One region of the Variovorax sp. P1_G12 genome, then DNA from elsewhere that is predicted to be linked to it. Evidence: predicted binding sites of a transcription regulator. Region 1 holds the regulator's gene; each other region holds the start of a gene.
The links. The regulator FNR, encoded in region 1, switches genes on or off when oxygen is low (the NO sensors DNR and NnrR bind a similar motif). The targets are predictions, from matches to a motif close to TTGATNNNNATCAA.
Positions count from the first base shown of each region.

Region 2: the regulator FNR is predicted to act here: its motif matches at 1,731-1,744, upstream of adhP (alcohol dehydrogenase AdhP).
Region 3: the regulator FNR is predicted to act here: its motif matches at 2,425-2,438, upstream of AC1D2O_RS23370 (hemerythrin domain-containing protein).

Region 1 is NZ_JBFUBW010000015.1:122,503-127,183, forward strand. Features, by position in the region: gene ccoO (cytochrome-c oxidase, cbb3-type subunit II) at 1-14, shown strand, start outside; gene AC1D2O_RS18795 (cbb3-type cytochrome oxidase subunit 3) at 26-172, shown strand; gene ccoP (cytochrome-c oxidase, cbb3-type subunit III) at 169-1,086, shown strand; gene ccoG (cytochrome c oxidase accessory protein CcoG) at 1,097-2,536, shown strand; gene AC1D2O_RS18810 (FixH family protein) at 2,554-2,829, shown strand; gene AC1D2O_RS18815 (hypothetical protein) at 2,834-3,079, shown strand; gene fnr (fumarate/nitrate reduction transcriptional regulator Fnr) at 3,060-3,776, opposite strand; gene hemN (oxygen-independent coproporphyrinogen III oxidase) at 3,901-4,681, shown strand, end outside.
Region 2 is NZ_JBFUBW010000005.1:93,421-98,101, forward strand. Features, by position in the region: gene AC1D2O_RS07490 (DUF2950 domain-containing protein) at 1-43, opposite strand, end outside; gene AC1D2O_RS07495 (DUF3300 domain-containing protein) at 90-1,613, opposite strand; gene adhP (alcohol dehydrogenase AdhP) at 1,966-2,997, shown strand; gene AC1D2O_RS07505 (LysR family transcriptional regulator) at 3,048-3,950, opposite strand; gene AC1D2O_RS07510 (CoA-acylating methylmalonate-semialdehyde dehydrogenase) at 4,059-4,681, shown strand, end outside.
Region 3 is NZ_JBFUBW010000022.1:13,437-18,117, reverse strand. Features, by position in the region: gene AC1D2O_RS23385 (acyl-CoA dehydrogenase family protein) at 1-150, shown strand, start outside; gene AC1D2O_RS23380 (Bug family tripartite tricarboxylate transporter substrate binding protein) at 206-1,192, shown strand; gene AC1D2O_RS23375 (CaiB/BaiF CoA transferase family protein) at 1,189-2,304, shown strand; gene AC1D2O_RS23370 (hemerythrin domain-containing protein) at 2,494-3,075, shown strand; gene AC1D2O_RS23365 (LysR family transcriptional regulator) at 3,212-4,114, opposite strand; gene AC1D2O_RS23360 (TauD/TfdA dioxygenase family protein) at 4,212-4,681, shown strand, end outside.

The DNA.
Region 1 (4,681 bases):
TGGCACTCAAGTAAGGAGCGCAGCGATGGACACCGTCACCACCCTGCGGATCGCCGCCACGCTGGCGTCGTTCGCCACTTTCATCGGCATCCTGGTTTGGGTCTATTCGCGCCGCAACGCGAAGGCCTTCGAAGAGGCCGCAAGACTCCCCTTCGAAGAGGACCCCTCATGAGCGACTTCACCACCAACTTCTGGTCGCACTTCGTGACCGCCATCGCGCTGGGCGGCATCCTGGCCTGCGCGCTGCTGCTGTGGTGGACCGCGCGCTTCCGCGGTCCGGCCGGCGACGACAACACCACCGGCCACGTCTGGGACGAGGACCTGCGCGAAATGAACAACCCGCTGCCGCGCTGGTGGATGGGCCTGTTCGTGCTGACCATCGTTTTCGGGATCGGCTACCTGGTCGTCTTCCCGGGCCTGGGCAGCTACCGCGGCACGCTGGCCTGGACCACCGAGGGCGAGTACACGAAGGAGGTCGACAAGGCCAACGCCGAACTGGCCCCGGTCTATGCCGCCTATTCGGCGCAGCCGGTCGAGCGGCTGGCGGGCGACGCGGGCGCCATGGCGATCGGCGAGCGCCTGTTCCTCAACAACTGCGCGCAGTGCCACGGCTCGGACGCGCGCGGCAGCAAGGGATTCCCGAACCTGGCCGACGGCGATTGGCTGCATGGCGGCACGCCCGAGAAGATCCACGAGACCATCGCGCTCGGCCGCATCGGCACGATGCCGCCGATGGCCGAGGCGGTCGGCTCGGCCGAGGACGTCAAGAATCTCGCCAACTATGTGCTGAGCCTGTCGGGCAGCCCGCACGACTCGGTCCGCGCCGGCCTCGGCAAGAGCAAGTTCACGACCTGCGCGGCCTGCCACGGCATCGGCGGCGTGGGCAACACCGCGGTCGGCGCGCCGAACCTGTCCGACAAGATCTGGCTGCACGGCTACGGGCAGGAATCGATCATCGCGATGATCAACGGCGGCAAGGTCAACCAGATGCCGGCGCAGCAGGGCCGCCTGACCGAGGCCCAGATCCACGTGCTCACGGCCTACGTCTGGGGACTGTCGAACAAGCCCGCCACAGGGGCCCAGTGAGCCTGACGCCATGACCGATCGCATGCCCGCGCCGAAGCAGGCCCCTCGCACGGTGATTCCGATCGTGGCGGCCGAGAAGAGCGTCGGCCTCTACGCGGCACACGAGAAGATCTATGCGCGCAGCGTCAGCGGCTACTTCGCGCGCTGGCGCTGGGCGCTGGTGTTCGCGACGCAGCTCGTGTTCTACGGACTGCCCTGGCTCGAGTGGGGCCAGCGCCAGGCGGTGCTGTTCGACCTCGGCGCGCGGCGCTTCTTCATCTTCGGCCTGGTGCTCTATCCGCAGGACCTGATCTACCTCACGGGCCTGCTGGTGATCTCGGCCCTGTCGCTGTTCCTGTTCACCGCGGTGGCGGGCCGGCTGTGGTGCGGCTATGCCTGCCCGCAGACGGTCTACACCGAGATCTTCATGTGGGTCGAAGAGAAGATCGAAGGCAGCCGCATCGCGCGCATGCGCCTGGATCGCGGCGGCATGTCGGCCGAGAAGCTGGTCAAGAAGTGGTTCAAGCACGTGGTCTGGATCTCCATCGGCCTGTGGACCGGCTTTACCTTCGTCGGCTACTTCACGCCGATCCGCGAGCTGGGGATGTCGTTCCTGCACACGACGATGGGTTCCTGGGAAATCTTCTGGGTGCTGTTCTACGGCTTCGCGACCTACGGCAACGCCGGCTTCATGCGCGAGCAGGTGTGCAAGTACATGTGCCCCTATGCGCGCTTCCAGAGCGCGATGTTCGATCGCGACACGCTGATCGTGAGCTATGACGCCGCGCGCGGCGAGCCTCGCGGCGTGCCGGCGAAAGGGCGCGCATCGACCGCGGCGCCGCTGGGCCACTGCATCGACTGCCATCTGTGCGTGCAGGTCTGTCCGACCGGCATCGACATCCGCGAAGGCCTCCAGTACGAGTGCATCGGTTGCGGCCTCTGCGTGGATGCCTGCAACATCGTGATGGACAAGATGGACACGCCGCGCGGCCTGATCCGCTACGCCACGCAGAACGGCATGGCTGGCCGCTGGACGCCGCGGCAGGTGCTGCGGCGCGTGCTGCGGCCGCGGGTGCTGATCTACACCGGGGTGCTGGCGGCGCTGTGCATCGGCCTGCTCGCCAGCCTGGTGACGCGCACGCCGCTGAAGGTCGACGTGGTGCGCGACCGCGCGTCGCTGGCCCGCATCGTCGAAGGCGGCCAGCTCGAGAACGTCTACCGCCTGCAGATCATGAATGCCACCGAACAGGTGCAGCGCTACCGGATCGCCGCGGGCGGCCTCGAGGGGCTGAAGGTGTCCTCGGAGCCCGTGGTCGAGGTCGCGCCGGCGGAGTCGCGCTGGGTCGCGGTCCGGTTGCAGCTACCCTATGGGGCGGCAGCGGCGGGTTCGCACAAGGTGCATTTCGACGTCCGCGCCGAAAGCGGCAACGCCAGTGTCTCGGAGCCCGCGGTGTTCCTGGTACCGCGCTGATCAACCCAAGGACCAAGATGACGCACGACAACGACGCGATGAAACCCTGCCCTCCGTGGTACCGCTTCCCCCTGGTGTGGATGGTGATCGGCGGGCCGGGCGTGGTGGTGGTCGCGAGCTTCTTCACCCTGTGGCTGGCGATCTCCACGCCCGACCCGGTGGTGGACCAGGACTACTACCGCAAGGGCGTGGAGATCAACCGCACCCTGGCCGACAAGAAGCTGATGCCGGCCGTGGCCGGGCGCAACCACGCGGCGACACCGGGCAGCGCCGTGCCGCTGCCGAAGGAGTGAGTGCATGCAGACGCGCCGCTGGATGTGGATTCTCTGGCCGGCCTTCCTCCTGGCCTGCGCGCTCGAGGTGCTGGTGTTCGCCCTGGTCGACCCGGGCGACCTGAACTGGCGCGGCGAGGCGCTCGGTGCTTCGCGCCAGGCCGTCTACACGGTCGGTTTTTTCGTCTTCTGGCTGCTGGCCATGGGGGCGGGCGCACTGACCCTGCTGCTGACCCTGCCGGCGCGCGAGATCAACAGCCCGGCGGATTGACGATGCGGCGCAGCGCCTCGGGATCGACGATGCGCACGTTGCGTTGCTCGACCTCGACCATGCCGTCGGCCGCGAACTTCGACAGGGTCCGGCTCACGGTCTCGAGCTTGAGCCCGAGGTAGCTGCCGATTTCCTCGCGGGTCATGCGAAGCACCAGCTCGGAACGCGAGAAGCCGCGCGCGTGCAGGCGCTGGACCAGGTTCAGCAGGAAGGCGGCGAGCCGCTCTTCGGCCCGCATGCTGCCCAGCAGCAGCATCACGCCGTGTTCGCGCACGATCTCGCGGCTCATGATCTGGTGCACGTGGCGCTGCAGCGCGGTGATCTCGCGCGACAGCTCCTCGATGCGTTCGAAAGGCATCACGCAGACCTCGGAGTCCTCCAGCGCCACGGCGTCGCAGGTGTGCTGGTCGTTGACGATGCCGTCGAGCCCGATGATCTCTCCCGCCATCTGGAAGCCCGTGACCTGGTCGCGGCCGTCCTCGCTGGTGACGCGGGTCTTGAACACCCCGGTGCGGATCGCATAGAGCGAGGTGAAGGCCTCGCCGTTGCGAAACAGCGTCTCGCGCCGCTTGATCTTGCGCCGCGTCGCGACGATGTCGTCGATGCGCTGCAGCTCGCCCGGATTCAGGCCCACCGGCATGCAGAGCTCGCGCAGATTGCAGTTGGAACAGGCGACCTTGATATTTTCGGGTTTCATTGATGCAGTCGAGGTCATGGAGGGATTGTCCGACGGGGAGTGGGGTGGATGCTTGATGCAGGTCAATGATTGCAGATCGTGACGGCGGCATAGTGACACACCACAGCCCTTGCCGCCGCCCGCGATGCACCCCCCCTCCGCTCCCGTCCTCACGCCGGCCCTGGCGCCGCCGTCCACCGTACTGCGCCGTTTCGACTGCGCCGGCCCGCGCTACACGTCCTATCCCACGGCCGATCGCTTCGTCGACGCCTTCACGGCGGACGACTACGCGCAGGCCCTCGAGCAGCGCGGCGGGGCCGGCGCGAGCGCGCGGGCGCTGTCGCTGTACGTGCACATCCCGTTCTGCGAATCGCTCTGCTACTACTGCGCCTGCAACAAGATCGTGACCCGGCACAAGAGCAAGGGGCGCGAGTACCTGGACTACCTGTCCCGCGAGATTTCGCTGCAGGTGGAGAAGCTCGGCCGCGGCGCGGTCGTCCGCCAGCTGCACCTGGGCGGCGGCACGCCGACCTTCCTCGACGATGCCGGCCTGCGGGAACTCATGGCCATGCTTCGCGGCGCCTTCACGCTGTCGCCGGACGGGGAGCATTCGATCGAGATCGACCCGCGCACCGTCGACCGCGAGCGCCTCGTGACGCTGGCCGAACTGGGCTTCAACCGGCTGAGCTTCGGCGTCCAGGACTTCGACCCGGAAGTGCAGAAGGCGGTGCACCGGATCCAGCCCGCCCGGCAGGTGTTCGACCTGATGGCGGTGGCCCGCGGGCTGGGCTTCGATTCGGTCAACGTCGACCTGATCTACGGACTGCCGCGCCAGAGCCCCGCGTCCTTCGACCGCACGCTGGAGCAGGTCTGCGCGCTCCGGCCGGACCGGATCGCGCTCTATGCCTACGCCCACCTGCCCGAGC
Region 2 (4,681 bases), on a different contig from region 1:
CGGAGGCCGCAAGCGTCTTCAGGGATAGGGCGGCGAAGGACATCGTCCGGACTCCCGAACAGGTGGATTGCGTCATGTGGGCCTCCCATTCAGCGACGACCGCCGCCGCCGCCGCGCCCGCCGCCGCCGCCGCCGCCTCCGCCCATGCGTGCACCGCCGCCTCCGCCGGAACTCATGCGGGCGCCGCCTCCACCACCGCCCATGTGCGAACCGCCGCCACCCATCTGTGCCCCCCCGCCTCCGCCACGGTTCTGTGACATGGACTGGCGACTCGCGTCGCCGCGACTGGTCTGCTGACGGGTCTGGCCACCGACATCGCCCGAACCCCGCAATGCGTTGTCGCCGCCGCTGTGCTGCGTCCGCGACAGTCCCTGGTCGGCACCACCGCGCCCGCCCGCGCCGCCGCGGTCGCCTGCTCCGGCTCCTGCTCCTGCTCCTGCTCCGGCTCCGGCTCCGGCTCCTGCTCGATCGCCGGCCCGATCACCAGCGCGGTCACCGGCTCGGCTGCCGGCCCGGTCGCCCGCGCGGTCACCGGGGCCCGCACCCGCTCGATCGCGGCCGGTGTCTCGCGCAGCCGCCTGCGCGCGCTCGCGAGTGCCCGGGTCGTTGCGCAACTGGTTTCGGCCCTGGGCCGGGTCCATCCCGCGCTGCTGCAACTGGGATTGCGCCTGCTGGCGCTGCGCGTCACGAGCAGCCGTATCGCGTCCGCGGAAATCGTTGCGCTGGTTCGCGCCGCCGACGTCCTTGCCGAACTGTTGCCGGCTTGCCGAGTCCCGGTAGGGAACGCCGCGCCGGTTGCCCGCGTTGTGCTGGAAGTTCGTCTGGTTCGCAGCGAGTTGCCGGTTGGTGTTCACGCTGTTGTAGCGGTTCACGTTGACGTTGACGTTGCCGCCTCCCCAGTTGCAGTTGCCCCAGAGCGCCGCCGTGGCGGCGACACCGATACCGAAGGCGATGCCCGTCGCCAGCGCCGCGCCGGGGTAGTAGCCGCCGTAGTAGCCATAGTAGTAAGGCGCCGGCGGGTAGTAGTAGGGCGGATAGGCCGGATAGGGCCAGGCGCCATACACCACGGTCGGGTCGTACGCCGGCACATACACCACCTCCGGGTTGGTGGGCTCGATCTTGATGATCGTCTGCTGCGTCTGGGGCTCCTGCTCGACGATCACCTTCTGCTGCTCGGTGCTCTTGAGGCTGCCTGTCTTCTGGGCCTGGCCGCGCAGTCGCTGGGCGGAGTCGAGAACGTCCTTGGACGAGGCGAGGAAGGCATCGCCCAGGTTCTGCACCCAGTCAGGCTGATCGCCCATCGTCTGCAGCACCTGCGGGAATGCCACGAGCGACTGCACGCTCGGGTCCCAGGGCTGGTTCGCGACCATCTTCAGCGCCGCATCGCCCTTCTGGGTCGGATTCGCCTTCGACCATTTGGCCGCATCGGCGACGTCGGCCGGATAGGTCGAGGCCATCAGAACCTGCGACAGCAGTTCGTCCGGATACAGCGCGATGGGCGCCATCATCTGGTCGAGCTGCTCCCTGGAGAAGTTCGGCGGTGACTGCGCGCCCGTCAGGGCCGGGAGCAACGAAGCGGCGAGCATCACGGCACGCACGAATCGGATGGTCATTGCACGCATATTCCCTCCAGAGATCCAAGATGTTCGCTCTCGACCGAACCAGAAACGGCGAGACGCCTCTGACACGACGCTGGGGAAAATTGTCTGCCCATCACGCATGCTTGTGAATTGACGTTTGTCAGTTCCTGGACCGGCGGCAGGCACATGGATCGGCCGGTGACGTGGCAATTCGTCTTGATCGACTCGAGTTTCCGGGCGGGCTTCGGCTTCGGCCCAAACCGCGGCCCTCGTACCGAAATGCAACGTCGGTATTTGCCCTCGCCCCTCTGGTTGTGGCGTACGCTGCGGCCATCGACAATTCAACCTTGCCTGCGCTACTACCCACAACCTACTGGAGGTCGCAATGCAGATGATGAAAGCCGCAGTGGTCCATGAGTTCGGCAAGCCGCTTGTGATCGATGAAGTGCCGGTGCCGGAGGTGGTGCCGGGTCAGGTGCTGGTGAAAGTGGCGGCCTCGGGCGTCTGCCACACGGACCTGCACGCCGCCGACGGCGACTGGCCGGTCAAGCCATCGCCGCCCTTCATTCCCGGTCACGAAGGCGTGGGGCATGTGGCGGCCGTGGGCGCCGGCGTGAAGCATGTGAAGGAAGGCGACCGCGTCGGCGTGCCGTGGTTGCACACCGCCTGCGGCCACTGCGAGCACTGCATCACTGGCTGGGAAACCTTGTGCGATGGGCAGCAAATGACGGGCTACACCGTCGACGGAGGCTATGCGGAATATGTGCTGGCCGACCCAGGCTACATCGGGCACCTGCCGGCCAATCGCGGCTTCTCCGAGCTCGCGCCCATTCTCTGCGCCGGGGTCACGGTCTACAAGGGGCTCAAGGTGCTCGACTGCAAGCCAGGCGACTGGGTGGCGATCTCCGGTGTCGGAGGGCTGGGCCATCTGGCGGTGCAGTACGCCAAGGCTATGGGCTTCCATGTGGCGGCGGTGGACATCGACGATGCCAAGCTCCAATTGGCCAAACAAGTAGGAGCGGACATGGTGGTCAACGCTACCCATGCCGATCCGGCCAAGGAGCTTCAGCGCGAACTGAAGGGCGCGCACGGCGTACTCGTCACGGCGGCCTCGCGCGCCGCCTTCTCGCAGGCGCTGGGCATGCTGCACAAGCGGGGAACGATGTCGATGGTCGGATTGCCGCCGGGCGACTTCGGCCTGCCTATCTTCGATATGGTGCTCAACGCAAAGACGGTGCGCGGCTCTATCGTGGGCACTCGCAAGGACCTGCAGGAAGCGCTGGCCTTTGCCGGCGAGGGCAAGGTGCATACCGTGTACAGCGAGGACCGCATCGAGAACATCAACCTGATCCTCGATCGCATGCGCAAGGGCGAAATCGAGGGTCGGGTGGTGCTACGGCTCACCGACGAGCCGTAGTGGCGCGCGCGCAAACGCATTGAGGATGCGCTGGGGGCCGCCGCAAGCCTTCAGCCCACCGACCCCGGCGGCATCAACACCTCCCGCTGCGCCACGACGGTCTCGCGCAGGAAATCCCACACCACCTTCATGCGCGCGAGATGCCGCGTCTCGGCCGGCACCGACATCCAGAAGGTGCGCGTGAAGCTGGCCTCGGCCGGCAGCAGCCGGCGCAGCGACTTGTCGCGCCCCGCGATGAAGGCCGGCAGCACCGCGATGCCGGCACCGGCCAGGGCGGCCTGGTGCTGCGCGAGGATGCTGGTGCTGCGCAGCGCGAACGAATCGGGCTTGTAGAGCTCGTCGAGATACTGCAGCTCCTTGCTGAACAGCAGGTCGTCCACGTAGCTGATGAAGGTGTGGCCGCGCAGGTCTTCGCGGGTGCGGATCGCGCCGCGCCGCGCGATGTAGTCCTTCGATGCGTAGAGGTGCAGCACGTAGTCGGTGAGCTTGGTCACCACCACGGGCCCGCGCGCCGGGCGTTCGAGCGAGATCACGATGTCGGCCTCGCGCCGCGACAGGTGCACCAGGCGCGGCATGGCGAGCAGGTCGATCACGAGCTTGGGGTGCGCTTGTGCGAACAGCGCCAGCTTCGGCGCCAGCACGACGGTGCCGAAGCCTTCGGTCGCGCCGATGCGCACCAGCCCCGACAGACCCTCTTGCGATCCCGGCGCGGCGCTCTCGACGGCCAGGAAGGCGTTTTCCATCGATTCGACCTGCGGCTGCAGCCGCCGGCCGGCCTCGGTCAGGCGATGGCCGTCGGCTTCGCGCGAGAAGAGGGCGGTGCCGACCTGCTTTTCGAGCGCCTGGATGCGCCGCGCCACGGTCGTGTGGTCGACCGCGAGCCGGCGGGCCGCGCCCACCAGCGTGCCCGAGCGCGCCAGCTCGAGGAAGAAGCGCAGGTTGTCCCAATCCATGATCTGCAATTATGCAGATCGGAGGTGCGAATTTGTCTATTGCCATCGCAAAAGTGCAAAGCTAGCATCACCCTGCTGCACCCCTATTCCCCAAGGAGACAAGTTCACATGGACGCCACCACCACGCCCGCGACCCAGGTCGCCACCGTCAAGCTGCTCATCGGCGGCAAGTTCGTCGAGTCGAAGACCACCGAGTGGCGCGACATCGTCAATCCGGCCACGCAGGAAGTGCTCGCCAAGGTGCCGTTCGCGACGCCGGCCGAGGTCGATGCCGCAGTCGCTTCCGCCAAGGAGGCCTTCAAGACCTGGCGCAAGACGCCGATCGGCGCACGGGCCCGCATCTTCCTCAAGTACCAGCAACTGATCCGCGAGAACATGGCCGAACTGGCCGCGATCCTCACGGCCGAACAGGGCAAGACCCTGCCGGATGCCGAGGGCGACGTGTTCCGCGGCCTCGAGGTGGTCGAGCACGCGGCCTCCATCGGCAACCTGCAACTCGGCGAGCTGGCCAACAACGTCGCCAACGGCGTCGACACCTACACGCTGCTGCAGCCGCTGGGCGTCTGCGCCGGCATCACGCCGTTCAACTTCCCGGCCATGATCCCGCTGTGGATGTTCCCGATGGCGATCGTCACCGGCAACACCTTCGTGCTGAAGCCCTCTGAACAAGACCCGATGGTCACGATGCGCCTGTGCGAACTCGCGCTCGAAGCCGGCATTCCGGCCGGCGT
Region 3 (4,681 bases), on a different contig from region 1:
GACAAGGCGGTGCAGATCCACGGCAACGTCGGCGTGACGAAGAACCATCCGGTGGAGCACGTGTTCCGCAAGCTGCGCATGTTCCGCATCGTCACGGGCACCTCCGAGATTCAGCGCAACACGATCGCCCGCGTCATTCTGGAAGCGTGAGTGAAAGAGGCGCACCAAGCGCCCGCGCAACCTTCAATTCACAAGGAGACAAGACATGAACAAGAGACGCTTCCTGCAGGCGGCCGGCGGCGCAGCGGCGGCACTGTTCGCATCGCACGCCAGCTGGGCCGCGGACGCCTATCCGGACCGGCCCATCCGGATGCTGGTGCCGTTCCAGCCGGGCAGCACACCGGACATCTGGGCGCGGGCGCTCGGCAGCGCCCTGACGGCGCGGCTGGGCCAGCCGATGGTGGTCGAGAACATGCCCGGCGCCGGCGGCTCCATCGGCGCATCGGCCCTGAAGCGCGCCACCCCTGACGGCTATACCCTGGGCCTGTTCGCCAACACGCAAGCCATCACCGTGCATACGTTCCGCACGCCGCCCTACGACCTGGCGGCGGATTTCGTGGCCATTTCGATGCTGGGCGGCGGGGCTTCGCTGCTCACGGTTCCCGCGTCTTCGCCCATACGCACGGCCCAGGACTTGATCGCCGCGCTGAAGGCGAAGCCGGGCGGGATGGCTTACGGCTCCGGCGGCAATGGCAGCATCGCCCACCTGGCGGTCGAGCAACTGCTCAGGGATACCGGCACGACGGCCTTGCACGTCCCCTACAAGGGCGCGCCGGACATCGTCTCGTCCCAGCTGTCGGGCCAGACCCAATTCGGCATGCCCATCCTGGGGACGGCATTGACGTTCGTCAACAACGGCAAGCTGCGTGCGCTGGCCGTCACCAGCGACAAGCGGTCGCCTTCGCTGCCCGAGGTGCCGACGCTGGCAGAGGCGCTGCCTCCCGGCTTCTCGTTGAACAGCTGGTCGGGGGTTTTCGCGCCCGCCAGGACGCCGGCGCCGATCGTCGATCGCCTGTCCAGGGAGATCGGCGCCATCTTGCGCTCGGGTGCGATGGATGAGCTGGTGAAGACCATGGGCTCCGAGCTCCGCCCTGATGGCTCGCCGGCGGAGTTCCAGAAATTCGTGATCGCCGAGGACAAGCGCTTCGGTGATCTGATCAGGACCATTGGCTTGAAGGTGGACGGACGATGAAACCGGAATGGTCGTGCCTGAAGGATGTGACGATCCTCGATGTCAGCCAGTTGCTGCCCGGGCCTCACGCGGCGTCGCTGCTCGCGCAGCTGGGCGCGGACGTGATCAAGATCGAGAACCCGGACACCGGCGATACCTCGCGCCTGCTCGGGCCGGCGGTGTTCGCCCAGTTCAATCGCGGCAAGCGATCGGTCGCCCTGGACCTGAAGTCGCCCGAAGGAAAGGCGGACTTCCTGGACCTGGTCAAGCGCGCCGATGCGGTGATCGAAGGCTTCCGCCCGGGCGTGATGCAGCGGCTGGGTCTGGGCTACGACGCCCTGGCGGAGGTCAACCCGTCCATCGTGCTGTGCTCGATCTCGGGCTTCGGCCAGACCGGTCCGCTGGCGGCCGATGCGGGCCATGACCTGAACTACCTGGCCCTGTCGGGCTACTGGGCGGTGCCGGTGCAGGTGCACGACAAGGTGTCGCGGCCACGCGCGCGCATCTCGGACTTTGCCGCCTCGGGCTATGCCGCACTGTCGCTGAGCGTGGCGATCATGAGCGCCCGTCAGAACGGCCGGGGGCAGCACCTGGACGTGTCGATTCTGGATGCCGTGACGTCGTGGACGGCGCAGGGCGCCTGGGCCGCGCGCGGCATTCCCGCGGACCGGCTGATCGACTCGCCGACGGTGATGCCGGAGAACGACCTGTTCGAAACCCTGGATTGCCGCCACCTGGCGATGGGCATCCTGGAGAACAAGTTCTGGGTCAACCTGTGCGAGGTGCTGGGCGACGAATTTCCCGCCTTGCGCGATCCGCGTTTCGCGACGCGGCCGCAAAGGCAGAAGCACAAGCAGGAGGTCAACAGCCTCATGGTGCAGGTGTTCGCGGGCAAGACGCTGGCCGAATGGGGCGATCGCTTCGCCGGCACCGACGTTCCCTTCTCCCCGGTGCTGGGCGCCGCGGAGCTGTTCGAGGATGCGCAACTGATCGCCCGCGACATGGTGCGGCAGCACCCCGAGGAAGGCCGGATCTCGGTGCGCTTTCCGGTGAAGTTCTCTGCCGGCCTGCCGGACGCGCCGGAGGGGGTGCCCGCGCTTGGCGAGCACACGGAGTCGGTCCTGAAGGCTTGACGAGGGTGCAGTGCCCCACGCTGCCTCGCTTCGTGGGGTCGCTGCCCCCCGAGGGGGCGCAAGCCGCCTTGGGCGGCCCGTCCGCGCCTTTGCGCCTTGTCCGCAATTCGAGCGCATGTATTGATCTGCCGCAAGGTCGGGGCGGCGCGGAGGTGAGAGGCTACGGCCATCCCCTCCGGAGTGCCCGCAATGACACACACCACAATCAGAATCATCCGCGATGAGCATTCGGCGCTTTCCGCCATGCTGCGCTCCATCGTCCTGCTGCTGGCCCAGCACCGCCGACAGGGCACGCTGCCGGATTTCGGCGCCTTGCGCGCGATGCTCTTCTATGTCGACGAGTTTCCCGAGAAGCGGCACCACCGCAAGGAGTCCGAGCTGCTGTTCCCGAAGATGCGCGCGCGGACGCCGATCTCGCGCGAACTGCTCGACCGGCTGGACGACGACCATGCGCGCGGCGAGCGAAAGATCCGGGAAGTCGAACATGCCTTGCTCGGCTTCGAGATGATGGGCGAGGCCCGTCGTCAAGCCTTCGAGCAGGCGGTCGAGCGCTATGTCGACTTCTACCTGGCCCACATGGCGATGGAAGAGCGCGAAATCCTTCCCTTGGCAGAGAAAGTGCTGACGGACGAAGACTGGAGCGAGCTCGACCGGGCCTTCAGCGCCAATCGCGATCCGCTCACCGGTTGCGAGCCGGAGCCGGACTACGGCGCGCTCTTCACCCGGATCGTGAATGCGGTTCCCGCACCGATCGGCCTGGGCGCGGGTTGAGGGGCGGCCAACGAGCGGGAGCAGAGGGCTGTCCTTGCACCTTTACGGACGGCCGGTAGAGGGCGGGTTCGGATTCGCCCCGGCCCGATCCCGGAGTAGACGGTCTCGCCAGTCTTGAGCTCGGTGACGGTCCGCACTAGCCGCTGGCGCGGTTCGAGTGCGGCGGCACCAGCAGGTCACACATCTCCACGAAGCGCAGAGCCGATGGCGACAGCGCGTGCCCCCGCACTGTAATGATGGCGATCGTTCGCCTCATGGCTGGGCGCATGATGCGGATGGCCTTCAGGGTGCCATGCGAAGGCACCGCCACGGCGGGCAGAATGCCGACGCCCAGCCCGGCCTCCACCATCGCCACCGTCGTGCTCACGTGGGTGAACTCGTAGTTCAGTTCGCACGCAAGGCCTTCCGCCGACAGGGCTTCGAGAAGCTGCCTGCGGAACTCCGATTCTCCGAGCGTCAGCAGCGGCGAGCGCGCGAGTTCGCGCAGCGAGATCCCTTTCTTTTGCGCCGCCGGGTGATCGGCGGACACGAGCGCCATGTAGTCGTCGTCGAACAGGGGCCGACTGTGCAGGGTGCCCGGCTTCAAGGGCTGGGGGCCGATGCCGAAATCGACTTCGCCCCGGCGCACCGCCTCCAGCAGGTCCGGCTGGGCCAACTCCCGCACACGCACGGAAATGCCGGGATGGCGCTGCGCGAATTTCGTCAGCAACCCGGGCAGGCGCGTGCCCGCCACCGTGGGAACGCATGCGAAGGTCAACTGGCCCCGCTGCATGTCGGCGACCAACTGGAGGCCCGCGAGTGCATCGTCCAATTCGGCCATCGCCTTGCGGGCACTGATCATCAACTGCTCCCCCTCGCGCGTGAGTTCGACCCTGCGCGTGGTGCGATGAAACAGCGCAACGCCCAGGCGTTCTTCCAGTTGGCGGATCTGCATGCTCACCGCCGGCAGCGACAAGTGCATCTGTTCAGCCGCCTTGCGGAAACTGGCGTGCTCGGCAACGGCAAGAAATGTCGAAAGGAGCTTGAAGTTGATCTTCATCGAAAATTGAACAATCGCTCAGATTATTTGATTTGTGTTGATGGATCGTACAGGCCTACGATCCGGCCTCTGATAGTTCTTTCCGAGTGGAGCCTCTGTGGAAGTCAAGCGAATCGCCGGCGCGCTCGGCGCTGAAGTGCTCGGCCTGGACCTGCGCCGCCCTCTGAGCCAGGGCATGGCCGCCGAGTTGCGCGCGGCGTTCCTCGCGCACAAGGTCGTCTTCCTGCGCGGACAACCGCTCAGTCCCGAGGAATTCCTGCGCTTCGCCTGCGCCTTCGGCAAGCCGGTCGAATATCCGTTCGTCAAGGGGATCGAAGGCCATCCCGAGATCATCGAAGTCAAGAAGCTGGCGCACGAGCGCGTCAACTTCGGGGGCGTTTGGCACACGGACACGGCCTATCTGGACGAACCGCCCATGGGCACGATGCTGTTGTCCAGGGAGGTGCCCCCTTATGGAGGCGACACGATGTTCGCAAACCAGGTGCTGGCCTATGAGGCCCTCTCAGACACGATGAAGCGCCTGCTGAATGGCCTGGTGGGCATCGCCAGTTCGGCCAAGGCGGATGT